3 regions of the Rhizobium sp. ZK1 genome follow, and region 3 is predicted to be linked to each of the others. Evidence: predicted binding sites of a transcription regulator. Region 3 holds the regulator's gene; each other region holds the start of a gene.

The links. The regulator LexA, encoded in region 3, represses DNA repair genes until DNA is damaged. The targets are predictions, from matches to a motif close to TGTTCNNNNTGTGTTCNG.
Region 1: the regulator LexA is predicted to act here: its motif matches at 2,325-2,342, upstream of ACK9YZ_RS20580 (ImuA family protein).
Region 2: the regulator LexA is predicted to act here: its motif matches at 1,445-1,462, upstream of ACK9YZ_RS20115 (helicase-related protein).

The regions. Positions count from the first base shown of each region.
Region 1 covers NZ_CP180586.1:4,081,777-4,086,250, forward strand. The annotation lists gene ACK9YZ_RS20575 (DNA polymerase Y family protein) at 1-1,319, opposite strand, end outside; gene ACK9YZ_RS20580 (ImuA family protein) at 1,360-2,304, opposite strand; gene ACK9YZ_RS20585 (metallopeptidase family protein) at 2,467-2,904, shown strand; gene ACK9YZ_RS20590 (DUF1737 domain-containing protein) at 2,907-3,113, opposite strand; gene ACK9YZ_RS20595 (HpcH/HpaI aldolase/citrate lyase family protein) at 3,113-4,018, opposite strand; gene ACK9YZ_RS20600 (hypothetical protein) at 4,132-4,362, shown strand; gene ACK9YZ_RS20605 (VOC family protein) at 4,472-4,474, shown strand, end outside.
Region 2 covers NZ_CP180586.1:3,981,665-3,986,138, forward strand. The annotation lists gene ACK9YZ_RS20115 (helicase-related protein) at 1-1,283, opposite strand, end outside; gene ACK9YZ_RS20120 (DUF3309 family protein) at 2,143-2,298, shown strand; gene ACK9YZ_RS20125 (YMGG-like glycine zipper-containing protein) at 2,324-2,578, shown strand; gene ACK9YZ_RS20130 (hypothetical protein) at 2,771-2,959, shown strand; gene ACK9YZ_RS20135 (beta-ketoacyl-ACP reductase) at 3,113-3,838, opposite strand; gene ACK9YZ_RS20140 (acetyl-CoA C-acetyltransferase) at 3,906-4,474, opposite strand, start outside.
Region 3 covers NZ_CP180586.1:1,500,420-1,504,893, reverse strand. The annotation lists gene kdsA (3-deoxy-8-phosphooctulonate synthase) at 1-190, opposite strand, end outside; gene ACK9YZ_RS07805 (VOC family protein) at 187-1,074, opposite strand; gene lexA (transcriptional repressor LexA) at 1,271-1,993, shown strand; gene ACK9YZ_RS07795 (ComEC/Rec2 family competence protein) at 1,974-4,397, opposite strand.

The DNA.
Region 1 (4,474 bases), 1.9 Mb from region 3:
CGGAAATAGTCGCGCGCCTCGGCATCATCGCCATCGGCCCACCATTCCATGGCGATCCGTTCCGGCCCTTCGCTCTTTGCCACCAGATGCCGCATGCGCCGCCATCGGAAAGCCTGCGGCGCACCGTCAGGCACTTCGGCAAATGCGACCTCGACAGGCTCGGGCGTTGCAAAGAGCCGCAGGGGCCTCTCCTCGCGGAAGGGAAGGGCATTGTTCTGCTCCACCTTGCGCCGTGCCGGAAGGCTTTCCATTGCCGGCACCGTGATCACGGCACGCTCCGGCACATGGCTCTCGCGAAGCTGGAAGCTTTGCAGGCAATCCGCGCCAAGCCGCGCCGCAACACGATCGACAAAAGTCGAAAGCGAGATTTCCCCTTGCCGATCGCCTTCGAAATCGCCCTGCGCATCATGGAACGGATCATGCCGCAGCACGTTCAGGCGCAGGATCTCGAAACCATAGCCGGCATCGATATCGTCGTAGATAACCTGCAGCCGCTCCGAAAACAGCCCTGCGACGAGCTTCGGTTCGCGAATTGGCCGTGAAGCGCCGACGGAAATGCGGAAAACCCTGCCATCGACACGAAACAGCACCAGCTCGAACACCCTTCCACCAGCGCCTCGCGCCTCCAGTGACGGTTTCAGTGACACGGCAACCTGTCCGGTGACAGCAAGGATCTGTTCTTCCGTTCCGATCGGCTCGACCAGGCGGCGTTCGGACGAGAGGCTGGCGACGGGACGCCGGGGCGAGATCGGCTCTTCCTCGCGCCCCAGTGCTTGATCGAGGCGCAGAAGCAGTGTCGGCCCGAAGCGGCGGGTCAGCGGCGCCCGCGGCGCATGGATGACGTCGCCGACATATTTGAGGCCAAGCTTCCTCAAGGCATCGACAGTCTGGCCTTCCAGCCGCAAGGCCGCGACGGGCAGCGGTATCAGCATACGCTCCGTCTCCTCATCCTCCACGACGCCGCCTTGTCCGAAGCGGGAGACGGCCCAGGAAAGACCCGGCGATGAGGAGATCGCGCCGCGCACATCGAGCCCCATATGAAAGAGCCGCGACAGGATATCCTTGAGAAGCGCGCTTTCACCGCCGAAGAGATGGGCACAGCCGGTAATATCGAGAAACAGCCCGTCCTTACCGTCGAGCGCTACCATCGGCGTATAGCGGTCGCACCAGTCGGCGATCGCTTCCAGCAGCCGGCAGTCGGCTGCAGGATCCTCTTCCACGACATCGAGCGCCGGATACATGGCGCGCGCTTCGGCAACGCCCTGTTCCTTCCTCAATCCCAACTTCTCGGCGAACTCGTCCAGCGCCGTCAGCCGCATGGCATTGTTGAGCTTGCCGGAACAGACGATCGGTGACGCTTCAGGACGCCCTTTCGAACGCCAGGACAGACCCCATCGCTTGCGCGCGATGCGGTCCGTCGCCAGATGCGGAAAGCTGAGCGCCAGAATGCGCTGACTGTTCGCCTGGAGGACGAGCGAAACCTGGTTCGTCGATGGGGAGAAATTCGCGTTCATGGGGGTTCCACTCCAGAAGAAAGGAGAGCGGGGCCGGATTGCGGCTCTTCTCCAGCGTGAGACGGAAAATCGGATTGCCGATGCTGCCGGAAAGCTTCGATCCGTCCGGCAGCGGCCGCAAGTCAGACGGCGCCGGTTCGACATGCAGGCGGAAAGCAGCGCTACTCGCCTCCTCCTCCCCGGCCTGGCGGACGAGAAAGAGCGGACGGCGGACAGCGCGCGCCCTGAGACTGAGCCGGCGGCTTTCGGTCAGGCCGAAATGCAGGGGATTGCCGCGCACTTCGAAGACGACGACCGAGAAGGCAGCACTTTCGATGGCCGCTTCCGCCAGCCAGAGCGCGTCCTCCAGCTTGCGCGGCGCGGCATGGAAAAACCTTTCCGGCTTCAGCCCGAAATCCTTCAGCCCCGGAGCATAGGGGCGACCCGCCTCCAGTGTGCCGACGGCATCACCGATCCAGAGCAACGGCAGCAGCCTGCTGGTGTCCTCCTCCTGCTTCTGCAGTCGCGCCGCAATGGCCATCGCCAGTCCACTCGCCGCCCCTGCATCGCCGGAACTCGCCGCGCGGAACTCGGTAATCGCATCGAGCTGCAGACCGCCTTCCAGGGCCTTATCGAACGGTTCAATGCCAAAAGATAGCCGAGGCAGAATGTGCTCCTGCCGCCTCTCGCGTCCTTCCGCCAGGGCTTCCCTTTCCGCCGCAGCAAGCGTCGGCGCGGGTTTTCCCTCCAGTCGGGCAATGGTTTCGCGGAGCGCAAAAAGCCGCTCGCGCGCCAGGGCGGTCTGCGCCATGGCGTTCACTCCATTCATCGTGTTCCTGTTATGTTCTTATAGATTCCAGAGCTCTAATAGAGAGTCAACCGGCATTTTATAAGAATTTATTCCTGCCTTTGATTCCGCACTCGAAAATCGGCAATAAAGGTTCTATATGGGCCGGCAAAGGAAGGAATATTCATGGCCCAGATAGACCAGAGCGATGATTGGCGGGACCGCCACGCGCCGACGATCAGCGCCTTCGAGTCGCTGGCAATGGAGGCCTACAGCCATCTGCCGGACGAATTTCGCAAGCTGACGACCAATCTGACCATCGAGATCGAGGATTTCCCCGATGACGAAGTCTTTGAGGATATGGCGCTGGAAACGCCCTTCGACCTGCTCGGCCTTTTCGAAGGCCGCGGCATCTCGGAACGCTTTACCCTGGAAACCGGGGAGATGCCGAACCGCATCCGCCTCTATCGCCGTCCGATCCTCGATTACTGGGCAGAAAATGACGAGACGCTGGGTGACATCATCACCCATGTGCTGATCCATGAGATCGGCCACCACTTCGGTCTCAGCGACGATGACATGGAACGCATCGAGGCGAGCGCCGAAGAGGCTGCTGAACGCTGATATTATTGCTCGGACAGCTTCATGTCCGGGTCATAATCCTTGCCCTCGACCTCCTTGACGACCGACTGGCCGCACTGCATCTGGCCAGTCGCAGCGTTGAAGGCATAGGTGGGCGAACCGGATAGTGACCAGCCCTTGTTCAGCGCCGCCGTCACCTTGTGGCAGAAGGAAGCGTCGTCAGGACCTGTCAGGAAGCGGTAGAGTTTCATCAGGCGGGCTTTCTTGCAGAAATCAGGTGCGCTTTATGAACCAGAGCTTCGGCCTGGACAAGATGCAGCCGCTCGATCATCCGTCCGTTCGCATTGATGACATTGAGCCCTCCGGTAACCGGATCGGCGAAGGCAGCAATGATGGCCTCCGCCTCCGCGATGTCCTCCGCGCTTGGCCCGAAATGCCGGTTGGCGGCTACAATCTGTGCCGGATGGATCAGCATCTTGCCAACAAAGCCCATGGCGCGGCCCTGCCCGCATTCGGTATCGAAGCCATCGCCATCCTGGAAATCGTTGAAGACGCTGTCGAGCGCATCGAGACCGTAGGCCTTTACCGCCAAAACGACCTGCATCAGCCAAGGCACGAGATAGGTTCGCCCCGGCTGCGGCAAGACGCCCGTTTCCTTGCGCAAATCGTTGAGCCCGACGACTAGGCAATCAAGCCGCGATCCCGGCGTGCGGCCGGATTCAGTGATCGCTGCGGCATTCAGCACGCCGCGCGGCGTCTCGATCATCGCCCAGATCCGCAATTCTTCCGGCGCATAGGCCTCGGCAAGCAGGTCGTTGATATCAGTCACATCCTGTGGCTCATCCACCTTCGGAAGGAGAACGGCATCGGGCGAAAGCGCCTTGACGAGTTCCAGATCCGCCAGCCCGAATCCGGATGACAAAGAATTGATACGAATGATCCTTTCCTTGCTTTCGAGCGGCGGCCCGGCAAAAAAGGCCTTCAGATTATCGCGCGCTTCCGCCTTCTTCTCGGGTGCGACGGAATCCTCCAGATCGAAAATAAACGCATCGCAATCAAGGGAATGGGTCTTTTCAAGTGCACGCGCATTGATGGCGGGCACGCTCAGCACCGAGCGGCGCAAACGCAGGGAACGAAGAGGTGGTGTTCGGCTCATGGACCATTAGTGCCAAGCTTCGCAAAGCCCTGCAAGACAACAAAAAGCCATGCTTGGCTTGCAGAGAGGAAAAAGAAGGACCACATTCCTTTCCGTAGAAAGGTCTTTAACCGATGCAGAACATTCGCTCCATCTTCTTCATGCTCGCTGGCGCCACCGTTTTCGTGGCCATGCTGCTTCTTACCTTTTCGGTCACGCTCGCCGTCGGCGGCATCCTGACCGTGCTTATGGTTGGCCGCGCCCTTTCGATGAAGATGAAGCCCGCTCCCGTCCGCGCTCGCGCTGACGGCAAGCGCGAGATGCGCGTCTGGAACGACGGCCGCGGCACGATCATCGATCTCTGATCGCTTTTCGCTGAAAATGTGACCAACATTGTCGGCTCACGCTTCCATGCTACGTCCTTGAAGCAGCCAGGCATTCGGCCGGCACTTTAAAAACGAATGGAGGACGAGCATG
Region 2 (4,474 bases), 2.0 Mb from region 3:
CGCGCCGAAAGCGTGTCAATTTCTCCATCTGTCCGATCCGAGCGATGAACCTGTTCCGCGAGAAACTGCTCGTTTACCGTGCCATAGCGCACCAGATCGGAAAAGAGGGTAGAAATAAGATCGGCATGTTGCGCAGGCGTTATGCGCCGATAGTCCGGTAGAGCGCAAGCCTCCCAGAGCTTTTCGACGCGCGCCGGCGTGTTAGCGAGGTCGGTGATTTCCGGATAGCGCGATAAATGTTCGAGCGCCTGCTGGTCGACCGCCGGCAGCGCCCGCGTCAGACCCGGCACGCGGGGTCCGGTCTCAAGGCTTGCCCGCAGGGATTGTATCGAGGAGAAATCAAGATCCTTGGTCCGCCACTGCAGAACCTTGATATTATCAAATTCGTGGCCCTCGATGCGCTGCACCAGCTCCTCGTCGAACGGCGAGACCTGGCCGGTTACACCAAATGTCCCGTCGCGCACATGACGTCCCGCGCGCCCGGCAATCTGGCCGAGCTCACCAGGATTGAGATTGCGGAACTGATAGCCGTCGAACTTCCGATCCTGCGCGAAGGCCACATGATCGACATCGAGATTGAGACCCATGCCGATCGCATCGGTCGCAACCAGATATTCGACATCGCCCGCCTGATAGAGCGCCACTTGCGCATTGCGGGTGCGCGGGCTCAGCGCCCCGAGCACCACGGCAGCTCCACCACGCTGACGACGGATCAGTTCGGCGATCGCGTAAACCTCGTCCGCCGAGAAGGCGACGATAGCCGAACGCTGCGGCAGCCGGGTGATCTTCTTCTGTCCCGCATAGAGAAGGTGAGAAAGCCGCGGCCGCTCCGTGACGGTTATCCCCGGCAGAAGCTGCTGCAGGATCGGCCGCATGGTACCGGCGCCAAGCAGCAGCGTCTCGTCACGGCCGCGCAGATGCAGGATACGGTCTGTGAAGATATGGCCGCGCTCGAGGTCTCCCGCGAGTTGCACCTCATCGATAGCAACAAAGGCGGCTTTGGTTTCCCGCGGCATCGCCTCGACCGTGCAGACGGAGAAGCGCGCATTCGGCGGCGAGATCTTTTCTTCCCCGGTTACCAGCGCAACATTCTGGGCGCCGACTTTTTCCACCACCCGCGTATAGACTTCGCGCGCGAGCAAGCGGAGCGGCAGGCCGATAACACCTGTGCCATGCGCCACCATGCGTTCGATCGCATAATGGGTCTTGCCGGTATTGGTCGGCCCAAGCACCGCGGTCACGCCGCGCCCGCTCAGTATCATCGGCTGCGAAGTCAGGGTCATGGTCCATGCAAGTGAGGCGGGGACGCCCCGGGTCAAGTCGGCTCCTGCGGGTAAGGCAGAGAACACATGGACAGCCGAAGCTCCAAACGCAAGGGCAGATTTGAAATAGACTCTGGATTGAGCATGGAAGTCACAGTCCGCTAAGTCCTTGATTTAAGATTCGGAACAGCTTGAGAACGAATCGGAGACGAATCGCTGACTCCGGCTGATTCAGCTTTTGTTCACGGCTAAGTATTGATTTTGAATCGGTTTTTTACACTAGATGCTGAATCTGTAGACTCGCCTGAGAACAAATGCTGGCAACCGCGATTAACGCTTCTTGCCGCATCGTAAAGGCGCAAAGGTCAAGGCCGAAATTAACGCTTCGATCAAAGCCGGAACGAATCGGAGACGAATCGCCGATCTCGAGGTTTTCCCTTTTCGTTCACTGCGAGATCTTGTGGCGTTTTCGCCACCGATCCCCAGATACGGGTTCCGGGTTTGCCGCAGCCATCCCGAGCCGTTGGATCGCATTAATCATTTGCATGCCGAATTTACGGAGCCTTAAACAGGCCGGCGCCGGTAGGCCGATGAAAGTCATGGCTGATCAAAGCCGGAACGAATCGCCGACGAATCGGAGACATCTTCATTTTCCCGCTTTGTTCACCGCAACATATTGTATTTAAAGAGAATTTTAACCATACCCGGAAAATACCCGATAACATTTCGCCGACTTGCTTTCGAAAGAACCGGCTAAATTTGGCTTCTGTCGCAATGAGGGATAACGCCGCCGTGATATTCTGAGAGTTTAGCCGGGAACAAAAATCGCGGATGCGGGTTTCTAGTCCAGTCGAAATGAGAACGAGGCAGGACAAACACCATGCTTGGCACGATACTTCTTATTATCCTTATTCTATTATTGGTCGGCGCCTTGCCGAATTGGGGTTATAGCCGCGGCTGGGGCTATGGACCTTCGGGTGGTTTGGGGTTAGTTCTCGTCATCATTATCATTCTTGTACTGATGGGCCGAATTTAAAGGCCGGTAACCTGGGGAGTTAGACATGAAAAAGATTGTTCTTAGCTGCGCTCTCATTGGCGCTCTCGCCTCCTGCACCCCAACGGAGCAGGGCACGGCGATTGGTGCGGGCACGGGCGCCATCATCGGCGGCGCCGTCAGCAACAGCTGGGGTGGCGCGGCAGTTGGCGCAGTCGCCGGCGGTCTGACAGGCGCACTGATCGGCCAGTCGGTTGAACGCCGCGGCTACTGCATCTATCGCGACCGCTACGGTCGCCGCTACGAAGCTCGCTGCCGCTAATCAGCATCGCCCCATCGGAAATTTTGAACGGGCGCTTCGGCGTCCGTTTTTCTTGCGCGCGTTTATCGTCAACATGGCGTTGACATTGGTCGCTGAAGTCAAATCTACCGCGCCGCCGAAGCCAGGCGCATATTCCTTTCAAGATCGCAAGGGCAGAGCACCTGCCGCCTGCGAGTGGAAAGGAACGCCATCATGGCCCACATCCTGCTCAATTCCGCCGTCGCCGTCCTGATCGCCACGGCCTTTCTTACGACAGCAATTGCCGCTCTCCGCAGCCAAGACCGCGCTTTCCAGAAGGTGCCCGTCAAGGCCAACAGACGGTATCATCCAAACGCTGACACCATCAAAGAAACCGAAAACCGCGTGACGGTAAATATTTGAGCGCCGTCCGCGGGAGACACGGCCATCAACAGGATCATCGTGATCCCCGCCCTCATCACCATTGCCTTCGCGGGCTATGGCACATCCGCCGGCCCCCTATGACGGCACCGGCAGCTTCCCGAGCAACTATGCCCACAATCAGAAAAAATAGGCTCAGACGAAGAACTGACCGCCATTGGCCGTCAGCGTCGAGCCGGTGATGAAACCGGCGTCGTCCGAAACGAGAAAAGTCACGCAACGCGCGATCTCCTCGGGTTCACCGAGGCGCCCGACCGGGATTTGCGGAATGATCTTCTCATTCAGCACCTTTTCCGGCACGGCCAGCACCATCTCCGTACCGATGTAACCGGGGCAGATGGCGTTGACGGTAATGTTCTTGACAGCGCCCTCCTGAGCGAGCGCCTTGGTGAAGCCGAGGTCACCGGCCTTGGCGGCGGAATAATTCGCTTGTCCCATCTGGCCCTTCTGGCCGTTGATGGAGGAGATATTGACGATGCGCCCGAAGCTGCGGTCGCGCATGCCGCTCCAGACATGATGCGTCATGTTGAAGAGGCCGGTGAGGTTGGTATTGATCACCTCGTGCCACTGCTGCGGCGTCATCTTGTGGAACATCGCATCACGCGTGATGCCGGCATTGTTGACGAGGATTTCGACCGGGCCGAGCTCGGCCTGAACCCTCGTGATACCCTCGCCGCAGGCGACATAGTCGGACACGTCCCACTTGAAGGCCGGAATGCCGGTAACATCGTGAAATGCCCTGGCCTTTTCATCATTGCCGGCATAGTTGGCGGCAACCTTATAGCCGGCATTCTTCAGCGACATCGAAATTGCCGCGCCAATACCGCGCGTACCACCAGTGACCAGAGCCACCCTGCTCATGTTCCGCTCCCCTGTTGTTGTCAGCCTGCTCTCAGGCAGGCCTCAAGAAACATGCATCGTACGCTATTTATATTGCCTCAAAACACATCGCGACACCCATGCCGCCACCGATGCACAATGTAGCCAGTCCTTTTTTGGCGCCCCGACGCTTCATCTCGAAGAGCAGCGTATTGAGGACACGCGCACCTGAAGCGCCGATCGGATGACCGATCGCAATCGCGCCGCCATTGACGTTGACGATAGCAGGATCCCAGCCGAGATCCTTGTTGACGGCGCAGGCCTGGGCCGCGAAGGCCTCATTGGCCTCGACGAGGTCGAGATCGCCGACGGACCAGCCGGCCTTTTCCAGCGCCTTGCGGGAGGCGGGGATCGGGCCTGTGCCCATGACCTGCGGATCGACACCGGCCGTTGCCCAGGAAACGATGCGGGCAAGCGGCTGGATACCGCGTCGCGACGCTTCCGCTTCGCTCATCAGCACGGTCGCGGCAGCGCCGTCATTGAGACCGGAAGCATTTGCCGCCGTCACCGTGCCGTCCTTGTCGAAGGCGGGCCGCAGCTTGGCCATCGCCTCCATCGTGGCACCATGACGGATATATTCGTCGGCATCGACGGTCACATCGCCCTTGCGACCTTGAA
Region 3 (4,474 bases):
AGGTCTTGTAGACGAGGCCGATACCGAGCTTGTCGCACAGCTCCTTCAGCGTGCCGCCGACCATGAAGGCATGCTCGCGGCTTTCCATCTGGCACGGACCAGCGATGAGCGAAAGCTTGGCAGAATTGGAAAACAGAACCTGGCCAGCGCCCTCGCCGATCCGGACCTCTGCATTGGTATTGGAGCTCATGGTGTTTCCTCGAAGGCGAAGAGCGTGCCCTGACCGGGCGCGGGCTTCACAAGAATACGGTTGGCCTTGCGTGTATAGGTCACCCCGTTAGCAGCCAAATGCGCTTCTGTCACGGCCAGATCAGCAACCGCAAAGAGGATCGCCCGGCCGCGCAGGCCGCGATCGCTATCCGGCGTCGCCAGATCGAAATAGGCCTCCAGCCCCTCTGGGGTCATCAGGCTGATCTTTGCGTTTCCGGTCGGCACCTCCAGCCCGAAACTCGTGACATCCGCAGAAGCGGCTTTTGCCGCCGCGCGAACGAACTCGCCGAAAGCTGTCGGCTCGGGCGCCGCGAGCGCGATCTCGGCAATGCCTGTCACGCCATTGGCATGGATCTCCAGCGCGCTGCGGTCGGCCGGAAGCGGGTTGATGCGCTCGACAGCGAAGAGAAAAAAATCCGGTGCCCGGAGGTCACCAGCGAAAGCGAGCCGGAAGCCGGCAACACTTTCTGCACCGTCAGGCATTTTCACGGAACGTTCGAACTGCAGCACAGAACCTGCACTGATGCCACTCTTCACGAATCGAGCGTGTTCGTGCTTCGCATCCGCTGTCACAAAGGCGATGGCGGACAGTCCCTCGCTGCCGCAGCGGAAACGGAAAGCCTGATTGCGGGCAGTGAACACATTGCCCTCACGCGCCGTCTCCTCGCTCTCCTCCACACTCGCGACACCCAATGGCTCAAGGTAGGTTTTATCGGTAAAGAAAACACAGGCATTTTCAGTGCCGAAGGGATGGCGGGCATCGGGCGCGACGGTGAAACCGAGCTTGCCCAGCCTTTCGCGGGCAAGCTCGATATCGGTAACCGGCAAAACGAGATGATCGATCGGAAGCATATCCTGGGTCATCAGCTACTCTCCAGCATCACCAGGATGATGTGCTTCAGCAGGCGCTACGAAGCAAGGCCGGGCAGGCTTTCCGCAGATAAAAATAAAATTCTCAGCAGAATGAACAGAAGTTTTACGAAAATTTAGCCACTTGCGGAACACATATGGAACATATAGTGTCCGTTCTGGATTTGTTTCAAGACTGGGGTTAGACGCCATGCTCACGCGCAAACAACAGGAACTCCTTCTTTTCATTCACGAAAGGATGAAGGAGTCAGGCGTTCCGCCGTCTTTCGATGAGATGAAGGATGCGCTGGATCTGGCCTCGAAATCCGGTATTCACCGGCTGATCACGGCGCTCGAGGAACGCGGCTTCATTCGCCGGCTTCCGAACCGGGCACGCGCGCTCGAAGTCATCAAGTTGCCGGAAGCCTACAGCCCAAGCCTGCAGCCTCGGCGCGGCTTTTCGCCGAGCGTCATCGAGGGCAGCCTCGGAAAGCCTCAGCCGTTGGCTCCCGCTCCGGCAAAGCCTGCACCTGCTGCCGACAACGGCAATTCGATTTCTGTGCCGGTCATGGGGCGCATCGCCGCCGGCGTGCCGATCTCGGCAATCCAGAACAATACGCACGACATCAATGTTCCCGCCGACATGCTGGGCTCGGGTGAGCATTATGCGCTCGAGGTTCGTGGCGACTCGATGATCGAAGCCGGCATCTTCGATGGCGACACGGTCATCATCCGCAACGGCAGCACCGCCAATCCCGGTGATATTGTCGTGGCACTCGTCGACGAGGAGGAAGCGACGCTCAAGCGTTTTCGCCGCAAGGGTGCATCGATTGCACTCGAAGCAGCAAACCCCGCTTATGAGACGCGCATCTTCCCGCCGGATCGCGTCAAGGTCCAGGGCAAGCTCGTCGGCCTCATTCGCCGCTATCACTGACCGGTGACGTACTGGCGTCTGCGAAACTGTCGCTGCGCCAGTCATAGGCACGGTGGCGCATCCAGGGCCGTCGCAACGTGTCGAATGCAGTTGTGATCTCAGTTCCCTTATCGGTAAAACGAAGTTCGACGGAGCCTGTTCTGCGTAGTGTCTCGCCAGTAAAGAGCAATGCGCCGGAGCGACAATGGTCAAACGGCAAACGGACAGGGGTAACGACGATATCGGCCGTATCGCAGGCCGGCCCGAGATAGGCTGCATTGTCGATGATCGTCAGTTTCTTTCCATTCCCGAGCAAGGTAGTGCACCAGGCGCCCTTCTGGCAGGAGAAGCGCGATGGCGAGCTTGCTGCGGCATGTCTCATTGCTGCTCTGGCTTCGTCCTGCTGATCCCGTGACAGCTGCAGCCGTTTGCCTTCAGGCGCAGCGGGGACATTGACAGCCTGGAGCATGAACGGCTTTCGATGCTCTTCCATGGCAAGCGCCCGCTGCCATTGTTCGAAGATGAAGGCAGGAGGCTTTTCGCGATTCGAAGCTATCGCCTCTCCATCGACAACAGCAACCAGGCCGCCATCTTCGGCGATGGTGATGTCGGGCATCGCCTCGACCGGAAGCAACGCGACGGCAAGCGTGGAAACCGCAACGATTGCTGTTCCGGCGTGCCGCAGTCTGGTTCTGAGCAAGGTTAGCAGCAGAAACCCGAAGACGGCTGTCGGGAAGTACCAGCCGGGCAAACGGCCCACATCGATATTGCCGCCCCAGCTCGATACCGTCTTTGCGATTTTTATCACCAGATCGAGCCCGAAGCCTGCGACCTGCCACATCGGGCCATCGAGGCCAAAAGGCATCAGCAGCATCGCCAGCATCCCGGCAGGCATGACGATGAAGGAAATGACAGGCATGGCCGCGAGATTTGCCGGCAGGCCGTAGGCAGTCAGCCGGTGAAAATGCTCGATCGAAAACAGCGCGGTCGAGAAACCGCCGATGAGCGACGTCAGGAAAATGCCGCCGAAGAAGCTGCCAATCATGAGGACAGGTTTGAGGATCGGCAGCTTGGCAAAGGCATTCTCCCGCATCGGACGCACTTTCCAGAGGTCGTAACCGGCGACCAGGGCAAGCGTTGCGGCAAAGGACATCTGGAAACTCGGCCCCAGCACCTCCGATGGCGAGACTGCGAGGATTAGGAGCGCGGACAGCGCCACGTTTCTAAGGCTGATCGACGGCCGGTCAAAGAAGACGGCAACCAGCATGATCGCCATCATGATGAAAGCGCGTTCGGCGGAGACGGCAAAACCCGAGATCAGATAATAAGCCGTCACCGCAGCGAGCGCGCCGGCCGCCGCGATTTTCTTGGTCGGCCATGCCTGGGCAATGGCGGGAAAAAGACTGAGGATGACCCGCAGGCCGACAAAGAAGATGCCGGCGGAGAGCGCCATATTGAGACCGGAGATCGCGATGATGTGGGCAAGGCCGGATTGCCGTAGCGCCTCGGTCGTTTCATCCGAGATCGCCCGTCTCTCATCGGTGACAAGTGAAGCAGCAAAGGCGCCGGTATCACCCGGCAGGACGGAGCGGATTCGATCGCCGATGCCGCTCCTGAGCCGATAGAGCCATTCCAGGGTCGCCTCACCGAACGAGCCCGCCTGCTGCGGCTGCGACGCAGCCTTTTTCGGCGCACCATAGAAAAAGCCGTTGGCACCAATGCCATCGAAATAGGCGCTGAAAGCAAAATCGTTGAGGTGGGGAAGTGCCGGTCCCGCCGGAGGCGTGAGACGTGCCCTGCCCTCGATGACGTCACCAAGCTCAAAGGGCTGCGTGGCGCCCCGGACCAGGACGGAAATGCGCTTGGGTGGACGCTTGATCTCAGGAGCATCCGTTCCGGTAACAGCAAGAATATAGCGCCAGCGCCCTCTTCCATCGCCTTCGCGACGCTCGATGCGGCCGGTCACCGTTGTCGTTACGGCGGAATCCAGGATCAAGGTCCGCGCCCGCCATGTTTCGACCTGTGCCGAAAGCATTCCACCGGCAAAGAGAAGCAGAGCAAGCAGCGTCGCCCGCAATTGCGTCCGGCCATATCCGCAGAGCGCAACGGCAAGGAGGAGGACAAACAGGCAGAGACCAAGCGAGACGACCGGAAAATCCGAAACTGCCAGAAACCAGGTCGCGGCACCCGCACCGAGAAAGACCGGCGAGAAGAGAATGAGGCGACCGTGGCCAGCCTCTTCCCCGGCCATGCGAATAGACGATTCGGCGTGTTGTTTCGCAATGCCAATCAGCCGCCGCTGCAGCGGAACAGCAGCTTGCGTCCTTACCGGTTGCGTCACAATGGCGCGCGGTGCGACATCGGCAAAATCCATCTTGGCATCAACGGATTGCGCCTGCCGTTCTCTTGTCTCGAACCCCGTCATAATCGCTTGGACCCGCCCCCCGGATATCGGCAGAATGCAACCTGTGTTCAAAACGCGCAAACAATAATCGATTGAAA